2 regions of the Pseudoalteromonas sp. AOP31-A2-14 genome follow, and region 1 is predicted to be linked to the other one. Evidence: predicted binding sites of a transcription regulator. Region 1 holds the regulator's gene; the other holds the start of a gene.

What was found. The regulator sigma-54, encoded in region 1, starts transcription at its own class of promoters, with help from an activator protein. The targets are predictions, from matches to a motif close to GTTGGCACGNNNNTNGNNT.
Region 2: ACT3S9_RS13620 (PspA/IM30 family protein) is a predicted target of sigma-54. The motif match lies at 2,381-2,399, and genes of this name have one in related genera.

Annotation. Positions count from the first base shown of each region.
Region 1 covers NZ_JBQSXI010000001.1:457,381-461,936, forward strand. Annotated here, with positions in the region: gene mgtE (magnesium transporter) at 1-674, opposite strand, end outside; gene ACT3S9_RS02100 (HPr family phosphocarrier protein) at 793-1,065, opposite strand; gene rapZ (RNase adapter RapZ) at 1,087-1,932, opposite strand; gene ACT3S9_RS02110 (PTS sugar transporter subunit IIA) at 1,945-2,394, opposite strand; gene hpf (ribosome hibernation promoting factor) at 2,399-2,686, opposite strand; gene ACT3S9_RS02120 (RNA polymerase factor sigma-54) at 2,715-4,208, opposite strand; gene lptB (LPS export ABC transporter ATP-binding protein) at 4,270-4,556, opposite strand, start outside.
Region 2 covers NZ_JBQSXI010000001.1:2,935,273-2,939,828, reverse strand. Annotated here, with positions in the region: gene ACT3S9_RS13630 (LiaF domain-containing protein) at 46-702, shown strand; gene dusA (tRNA dihydrouridine(20/20a) synthase DusA) at 1,197-2,201, shown strand; gene ACT3S9_RS13620 (PspA/IM30 family protein) at 2,437-3,111, shown strand; gene ACT3S9_RS13615 (PspC domain-containing protein) at 3,120-3,326, shown strand; gene ACT3S9_RS13610 (hypothetical protein) at 3,336-3,668, shown strand; gene ACT3S9_RS13605 (copper chaperone PCu(A)C) at 3,760-4,281, shown strand; gene ACT3S9_RS13600 (DUF2333 family protein) at 4,290-4,556, shown strand, end outside.

The sequences.
Region 1 (4,556 bases):
TGCGCAACGTCACTCTCATCCATAGAGATGGCAATTGACTCACAGTCTTCATCCATCAAATCACGAATGACTTTATCCGGAGAGTTAGTTAATAGTACGCTTAGCGGCATTGCGCCCAAAAAACAGTTATGCTTATCAACTACGTATAAATCGTCGGTGCCTTCAGGTAGCTCGCCGCGTAAGCGCAGATAGCGAAGGACTACATCAATAGTAACATCAGGGCGAATAGTCACCGTATCGGTGTTCATTAATGCCCCGGCTGAGCGCTCTTGATAAGAAAGTGCTTGGGTAGCACGTTCTCTATCTTGGCTGTCCATGGCGCCAACCACATTTTGATAAACTGTATCGGGCAGGCTACGTAATACTTCGCCGAAGTCATCATCGCTCATGTCTTCAGTGGCAGCAGCTATATGCTCAGGTTCCATTTGCGCAATAATACCCAAGCGCACATCTTCAGAAAGCTCTTCGAGTACATCACCTTGCACATCAGGGTCGACCAGTTGCCATAGTAAACTACGGATTTTATGCGGAGATGACTCTAGTAATAGCGCGGTATCGCACGGGGCCGTTTTTGCTAACATACGCCTGACTTGAACAAACTGCCCACTATTGAGTGACTGAGTCACCTGTTTTAGTTGTTGTAGTGGATAATCCTGTTCAAAAGTATCGGGCATTGGCGTCCTTATAAAAATAAACTATTACGAAGATAGAAAAATTCAGATAATTAACAATGTTTTGGCTAAAAACTGTATTTAGTTTACCGCAATTTAAAGACAGACACCAAGCGCAAGCTTATTCTTGCTCGTTAAAACGCTCTGCTATTAACTGTCCGATGGCTGCAAGCGCGGATTTTGCATCAGGGCCTTTACAAATAACTTTTACTTCTTTGCCTTTACTGCTTTCTAACAGCATCAGTGCTAAGACACTGTCGCCAGCCGCTTGTTTTTCATCTTGAAATAGCGTTATGGTGGCATCAAATTGCACTGCTAATTGTGCAAGAACGCTAGCAGCACGAGCATGTAGGCCTAACTTGTTTTTAATTAAAAAAGTATCTTCTGCATACATTAATTGTGGCTACCTTGGTATTTATATTTCTTGTTCACGGTGGCGAATTTTCACATTTGAGTGAGACATTGCAAAACTTTCACCAATGGTTTGCGCTAAATAGACTGAACGATGCTGGCCACCTGTGCAACCAATAGCAATAGTTAAATAGCTACGATTATTACGCTCTAAATGAGGCAGCCATGTTTGTACAAAGGTTTGAATTTGCCAGGTGAACTTTTGCACTATACTGTGACTTGCTAAATAATCCTTTACTGGTTGATCAAGTCCTGTCAGTGGCTTTAACTCAAGTTCCCAATGTGGGTTTGGTAAAAATCGTGCGTCAAATACGTAATCAGCTTGTTTAGGAATTCCATGTTTAAAGCCAAATGATTCAAAAGTTATGATTAATTTTTTGTCTTTTTTGCCGAGAATTTTTTCACGAATTGATTCAGCCAGCTGGTGGACACTTAAATCGGTGGTATCAATAATAAAATCAGCATGAGTGATCAGTACATCCAGCAATATTTTTTCTTGTTTTATCGCTAAATCAAGCGGTAAAGAGTCAATCGATAATGGATGCAGGCGACGAGTCTCAGAAAAACGTTTTATCAGTGTTTGCTCGTCGCTGTCTAAATAAAATAAAGTTGGTTTTGCAAATCCAGGTAGGTATTCGAGTATATCGTTAAATTCTTTTTGTTCTTTAGGCAGGTTTCTAACGTCGATGCTAACAGCTATTTTGTCGTAATTGTCTGATACACTTCGTACTAGAGACGGTAATAGGTTAACTGGAATATTATCTACGCAGTAATAGTCTAAGTCTTCTAATACTCGTAGCGCAACGGACTTCCCTGAGCCTGAGCGGCCGCTGACGATAATTAACTCCATTACTAGTCTCCTTTATTGTGCATCAATTACATTAAATAAATCTTGGTCCGTTTTTGCGCTACGTAATTGTTTGCAAAACTCTTTATTGTTTAGTTTATCAGCAATGGCGGCTAGCGTCTTTAAGTGCAGCTCACTATCACCGTCAGGGACGATGAGTGCGACAAATATATCAACAGGGCGATTATCGATAGCATCAAAATTAATGGGTGATTTACTCACTAGCACAAGCGCTAAAGGACTATCAATACCATTCATTCGGCCATGAGGAATAGCAATACCTTTACCTATACCTGTACTCCCCAACTTTTCGCGAGTCAACAGCGCATTAAGTATATCTTGCTGGACTAAATGCGGTAACTGCTCGTGGGCTAGCTGGCTTATGAATTCAATAATGCGTTTTTTGCTATTAAAAAGGACCGCAGCTTTACTGCAGTCCTGACAAGTAAGTGAGCTTAATTTCATAGGATTAATGTCGAGCAATCTTCTCTTTGTGTTTGATTACTTGGCGGTCTAGTTTATTTATAAGTCCGTCAATCGCGGCGTACATGTCTTGGTGCTGTGTCGAAGCGAACAACTCCGCGCCACTGACATGTAAAGTGGCTTCTGCTTTTTGCTTTAGTTTTACTACATCAAGAATGACATGCACATTGTTTATATGATCAAAGTGCCTTTCTAGCTTCGCAAATTTACTATTTACATAGTCTCTTAATGAATCAGTAATATCTACATGGCGACCCGTTAAATTTAATTGCATAAGCATTTTCCTTCTGTGTGTTAACGCCTTAAATCAAACTTTTTCTTTGGTTCGATGGTGGAATAGCAAGCGACTCGCGGTATTTTGCAATGGTGCGTCTAGCCACTTTTATTCCTTGCTCTGCCAATATATCTGCTATTTTGCTATCACTCAACGGTTTCGCTGAGTTTTCTGCGCTGACTAGCTTTTTGATCAGAGCACGAATAGCTGTTGATGAGCATTCCCCCCCATTTTCGGTGCTTACATGACTTGAAAAAAAGTATTTCAACTCAAAAATACCGCGTGGAGTATGCATATATTTTTGCGTAGTTACTCGCGAAATTGTTGACTCATGCATTTCCACCATTTCAGCTACATCATTTAAAACCATTGGGCGCATAGCTTCGGGTCCATGTTCAAAAAAACCTTGTTGTTGCTGCACAATGCAGTTAGTTACTTTTAATAAAGTATCGTTACGGCTTTCTAAGCTTTTAATAAACCATTTGGCTTCTTGCAGATGAGAGCGAATGAACTGGCTGTCACTGCTTGATTTAACAGAGCGAGACATTGCCGCATACTGGCTGTTTACACGAATTTTTGGCATGCTGTCGGGGTTAAGCTCAACTATCCAGCGGCCTTTTATTTTCTTCACTGACACATCAGGAATAACGTACTCAGATTCTTCACGCACAATGGTATCAGCCGGCTTGGGATTGAGACTGTGAATGAGCGTCATAACCTCTTTAAGCTCGTCTTCTTTAAGCTTAGTCTTTTTCATTAAAGTACGGTAATCACGACTGGCTAATAAATCGATATGATCAGTTAGAACCTTTTTTGTCTCGCTAATCCAAGGGGTTGCGGGATCAAATTGATTTAGTTGAATACATAGGCATTCAGGTAAGCTGCGTGCGCCGATGCCGATTGGGTCAAAAAGTTGAATTCTCTTTAACACAGCTTGTATTTCATCAAGTTCTATTTCTTCTTCGCCGCCTTGATTCAAGCTTTCTAATAAGTCTTCACAACTAACGGTTAAAATACCTGATTCATCGATGCCTTCAACAATAGCTAAAGCGATCGCCTCATCAGTGGGACTAAATGGCGTTAACTGTAGTTGCCACATTAAATATTCGTGCAGTGTTTCTGTTGATGCACCTTGATAAATAGATTCATCTTCAGGCATTGGCCCTGATGACGAATTAGGGGCTGCACTCATGTACTCATCCCACGTAACGTCCATTGCCATTTCGTCACTCACGGTTTCTTTAGTTAATGCTTCTGAGCTTTCTTGTTCGTATTCGCTTGAGGTTTCGTCTGGCGAAGCGCTAACCGTGACATCATCTGTATCTTGCTTTTGTTCATTTTTACCAGCATTTTCGTCACTAAAATTTTGTTCTTCAACCTCAAGTAATGGGTTGCTATCTAGCGCTTCTTGTATTTCTTGCTGGAGATCCAATGTACTAAGTTGCAGCAGGCGTATCGCTTGTTGCAGCTGTGGTGTCATTGTAAGTTGCTGGCCCATGCGCAGCTGTAATGATTGCCTCATGTATCTCTAACAATCCTTTTTAAAATGTTGTCATAATTAATACTAGCAGATGCTAGTCGATTTAGAGTCTAAACTGTTCACCTAGGTAAACATCGCGCACTGTTTTATTATTTAATACGTTTTCAGGAGTGCCAGATGCAATTAGCTCCCCATGAGAAACAATGTAGGCTTTTTCACAAACATCAAGGGTTTCTCGTACATTGTGATCAGTAATAAGTACGCCTATACCTCGGTTTTTAAGGTGTTCAATAATCTTCTTTATATCTAACACTGAAATAGGGTCAACACCAGCAAAAGGCTCATCTAAAAGAATAAATTTAGGATTGGCTGCTAATGCGCGAGCTATTT
Region 2 (4,556 bases), 2.5 Mb from region 1:
GTGAGTATTGCTTTCTAGTTTGTTAAAAATATATAAGGAATAACCATGAGCGTAAAATTAGCAGATCGTCCCATCGAACAAGTGCGAGAAGAAGTGATAGACCAGCTGATCTATAACTACAGCCATGCAGTGATCTCTGCTGATGCATTTGAGCGACGCTTAGATAAAGCCATGGAGGCTAGCAATAATGAAGCACTGATTGGTTTAGTCAGTGATTTAGAACTAAAAGTAGATAAAAACTACCATAGCGAAAAGCATGCGCAATTTACGCCAAACTATAGCCACAACAGCACAGAAGAAACCCTACAGCTACGTAGTATCTTAGGTTCTAACGAACGTAGCGGCCAGTGGTTAGTGCCCAAGCATATTTACCTAACTAACGTGTTGGGCTCTATTGAGCTTGATTTTACGGATGCTATTTTTGAACACCAACACGTCACTATTCATGTGCGTTGCGTATTAGGCAGCGACGAAATTTATGTACCTGAACACGTTAATGTTGTATCAAAAATATTTAGTATTATAGGCAGTGTTGAAAACAAATCGGTCTCGCTTAATAAACGTCAAGGTCCGACGATTACCATCGAAGGCGAGGTGATATTAGGCTCAGTTGAAATTAAAATAAAACGTACCATTAAAGAAAAGTTTGTCAGTTTTGCCAACAGCCTGCGCAGCAGCTGGCAAAGTATGAATAAGCCTTAAGATATTTGGCATTATTTAATTCGCTTTTGTGATGAGCATGATATAGCGCTCCTTGCAAAAGTGCAGCCAATGTTAAGACCTACCTAATAAGATACCTTCCTCCTTCAATGTTATACGTGGTTAGCTGATTTATACCCAAGCCACCTCAAGATGCAGAATTCAGCGTTTCGCAGGGGCTTAATATCAAGGCGTTACTTTGCAACAATGGCAGTCCCTTTTAAGAAGTAGCAACGATGAGAGTAAGTGCCTGTGAAACGCCCAATAGGTTGGTTTAAAGCGATTTATACTGCGTTATTGATTTTAATAATAGAACCACTATTACTTGCAATCAATGCCTTGCCTAAATCGCTTTTAATTCCAACTGAAACTCGCATCTTGAGGTGGTTTGGGTATATAATCCGCCGCTTGATTTTTATACTTTTAAAAGCAATTACGTTTTTAAAAACCCCGCGATTAATTAAGTGTGCCCAGTAAGGCAATTTGGAATAATTTTTATGAATGGTAAGACCTTAACTCAAAATAAAGCTCCTTTAAATCAAAGCTTTCGTCGCTTTAGTGTGGCTCCAATGCTTGATTGGACAGACCGTCACTGTCGCACTTTTCACCGTAAAATGACAAAACATACGGTGCTTTACACAGAAATGATAACAACTGGTGCTATTTTATTTGGTCGCGGTGATTATTTACATTTTAACCACCACGAAAACCCTGTTGCTTTACAGTTAGGTGGCTCTGATCCTGATGATTTAGCCAAATGCGCTAAGCTTGCCGCTGAGCGTGACTATGATGAAATAAACTTAAATGTAGGTTGCCCATCAGATCGCGTGAAAAAAGGCCGCTTTGGCGCCTGCTTAATGGGCGAACCTGCACTTGTTGCTGAATGTGTAGCTGCGATGAAGGCTGAGGTAGATATTCCGGTAACAGTTAAAACCCGTATTGGAATTGACGAACAAGACTCTTATGAGTTTTTGTGTGCGCTGATTGAAGCAAGCCATAAAGTGGGTTGTAATGACTTTATTATTCATGCCCGTAAAGCATGGCTCAGTGGGTTAAGCCCAAAAGAAAACCGCGATGTCCCGCCGCTTGATTATCCGCGTGTTTATCAGCTTAAAAAAGATTACCCGCAACTAGATTTAAGCATTAATGGTGGTGTTAAAACAATTGCTGATAGTTTAACGCATCTTAATCAAATAGATGGCGTTATGATTGGTCGTGAAGCTTATAGCAATCCATTTATCTTAAGCGAAGTAGATGAAAAAATTTATGGTGATAGCCCATTTATACTTTCACGCCATGATGTTGTGCGCGCTATGTATGATTATATTGAAGATGAAATGCGCCAAGGTGCTAACTTTTGGCATATTGCCCGCCATATGCTGGGAATATTTCAGGGTCAACCGGGTGCACGAGGATTTAGGCGTCATTTGTCTGAAAATGGTCATGGTAAGCAAGCTGATTTATCGGTAATGGATAAAGCGCTTAGTTTTGTGCCCGAGTAGGTAATCCGTAATCTGCCTAAAAAGCTGCTATTAAGTGGCTTTTTTTGATCCTAAAATTTAGTGAAAAAGTTAATTTTTTAGTCAAATTAGCATTTTTACATTCAGCTTACAGTCACTAAATTTATGAGTTTTAATCGCCAAGGTATTGATTTTAAATATGTAAAATGCTAGCTATGTAACTTGGCATAAGAATTGGAATCTCTTAGTTGTAAAAGATAATCAACAGGAGAATCAAATGGGTGTTATTAATCGCGTTAACGATATTATTCAATCGAATATTTCAGCGGCTTTAGATAAAGCGGAAGATCCAGAAAAATTATTAAACTTACTGATCCAGCAAATGCAAGATGCTCTTGTTGAGTGTCGTGCGACAGCCGCTACTTTTTTAATGCAAGAAAAACAACTTAAACGTGAGCTAGCAGCTAAGCAATTAAATAGCGATGCTTGGCAGGTTAAAGCTGAAAAAGCACTGCTTAAAAACCGCGATGATTTAGCTAAAGCGGCATTACTTGAAAAGCAGCGTACTACTACTCAAATCCAAAATCAGCAAGTTGAGCTTACTAACGTCGCTGAATCAATAGAAAAATTAACCGCCGACTGCCAGCGTTTACAAAATAAGTTAACTGAAGCAAAAGCAAAGCAGCTGAGTTATCTGCGTAAAGAGCAAGTACTTCAGGCGCGCGTAAAAGTTAAGCAGCAGTTACATAGCGATAAAGTAGCAGATGCACTCGCGCGTTTTGAAATTATAGAAAGGCGCGTTGAGTCAATTGAGTCACAAGTTGATGCTTACGACTTAACGGGTAGTAATAGTGCCCATAATACGGCTGAGCAGATAGATGAACTCGTTAAAAACTCTGCACTTGAGCAAGAGTTGCAGGCACTTAAAAGTAAACGACAAGAACTCGCTTAGGAGGCATTATGAATACCTATCAACATCATCAAAAGTGGTCAAAAAATCCAGCTAATAAAAAAATATTTGGTGTGTGCAGTGGTTTAGCAAGACGCTTTGAATTACCTGTTTGGGCTACCAGAATTGTCAGTGTTATTTTATTAATTCAATTACCTGTGCTAATTGGTGTCGGTTATTTAATAGCCCATTTTTGCTTAGACGAACGCGCATCTTAGGAGTTTCTAATGAAAACCACCATAACAGCTCTGCTTTTTTTCATGGCGCTTCTTTACTTTGTTAGCCCTTTTGAACTGAGTGCTTTTGATATATGGCAAGTCCCTTTATGGATTGCTGACTTAAGCTGGGCGGGCATGGAAGTATTTGGTGCGCTGTTTGCAGTTATTTCAATAGTAGCCGGGGCAGTATTGATAAGCCTTGGTATTGTTGGTGTATTTGCACTACTAGCTTTAATTTGTTTATTCGCCATTTTATTTGGTTTAAGTGCCTTTGCGTGGCCATTAATACTGATAGCCTTGGTCTGTTGGTTAGTGAGTGATAACAAAACCGTGGCTTCTTAAATTAACTGACTATTTTTTTATAAACATGTTAAATTTAGGGGGTTATTAATTTATATTTACACCTATACACATGTTTATACTAGGGGCTTAAATGATCAGTAAAAGAGTATCTTCTCTATTAACAACTATACTTATTGCAACAAGCTTTGTGGTTTTTAATGTAAACGCCCATAGCGGCCACAGCCATGATGATGGTGCAGTTAATGTAATGGTTAGCGATGCACAAGTGCGTGAGTTTTTACCTGCGAGTAAATCAACTGCTGGTTACTTAAATCTTATAAATCATAGTGATACCGCTATTACTTTAGTTAAAGCCGAAATAGATGGCCTAGGGCGCGTTGAGATTCATGAGCATCGCCATGTTGATGGTATGATGAAAATGCAGCAAGTTGAAAGCCTTGAAATAAAAGCCCATAGTGAAATAAAGTTTCAGCCAGGCAGCTACCATTTAATGGCATTTGAACCAGAAGAGCCATTAAAAGAAGGCCAACAACGCAAACTCACACTATATTTTAGTGATGGCAATAGAATTTTTACTCAAGCAACGGTGGTATCACTTGCCAGCCAAGCGGCGAAAAAAACTGAAGATACGCACTCGCACTCACATCATTAGGAGGTAAAATGTCACAACACAAAGGGAAGATTGTTACAGCACTGGTATTAATATTGATTGCTTTTTATGCTATCGCTATTTATTGGAGCAGTGAACCAAACCGAATCGATGTAGTAAGTCACGCTAAGCAACAGGCACAACAACGCGGTGAAGATTTTGTGACCGGCTATACAACCACATCAACACTTATTGAGGTGGCCAGCACTTTACTTAATAAGCCCGGTGGTTATCTATCAAATGATGTATTACCACCAAGTGTAATAATGGATAACATG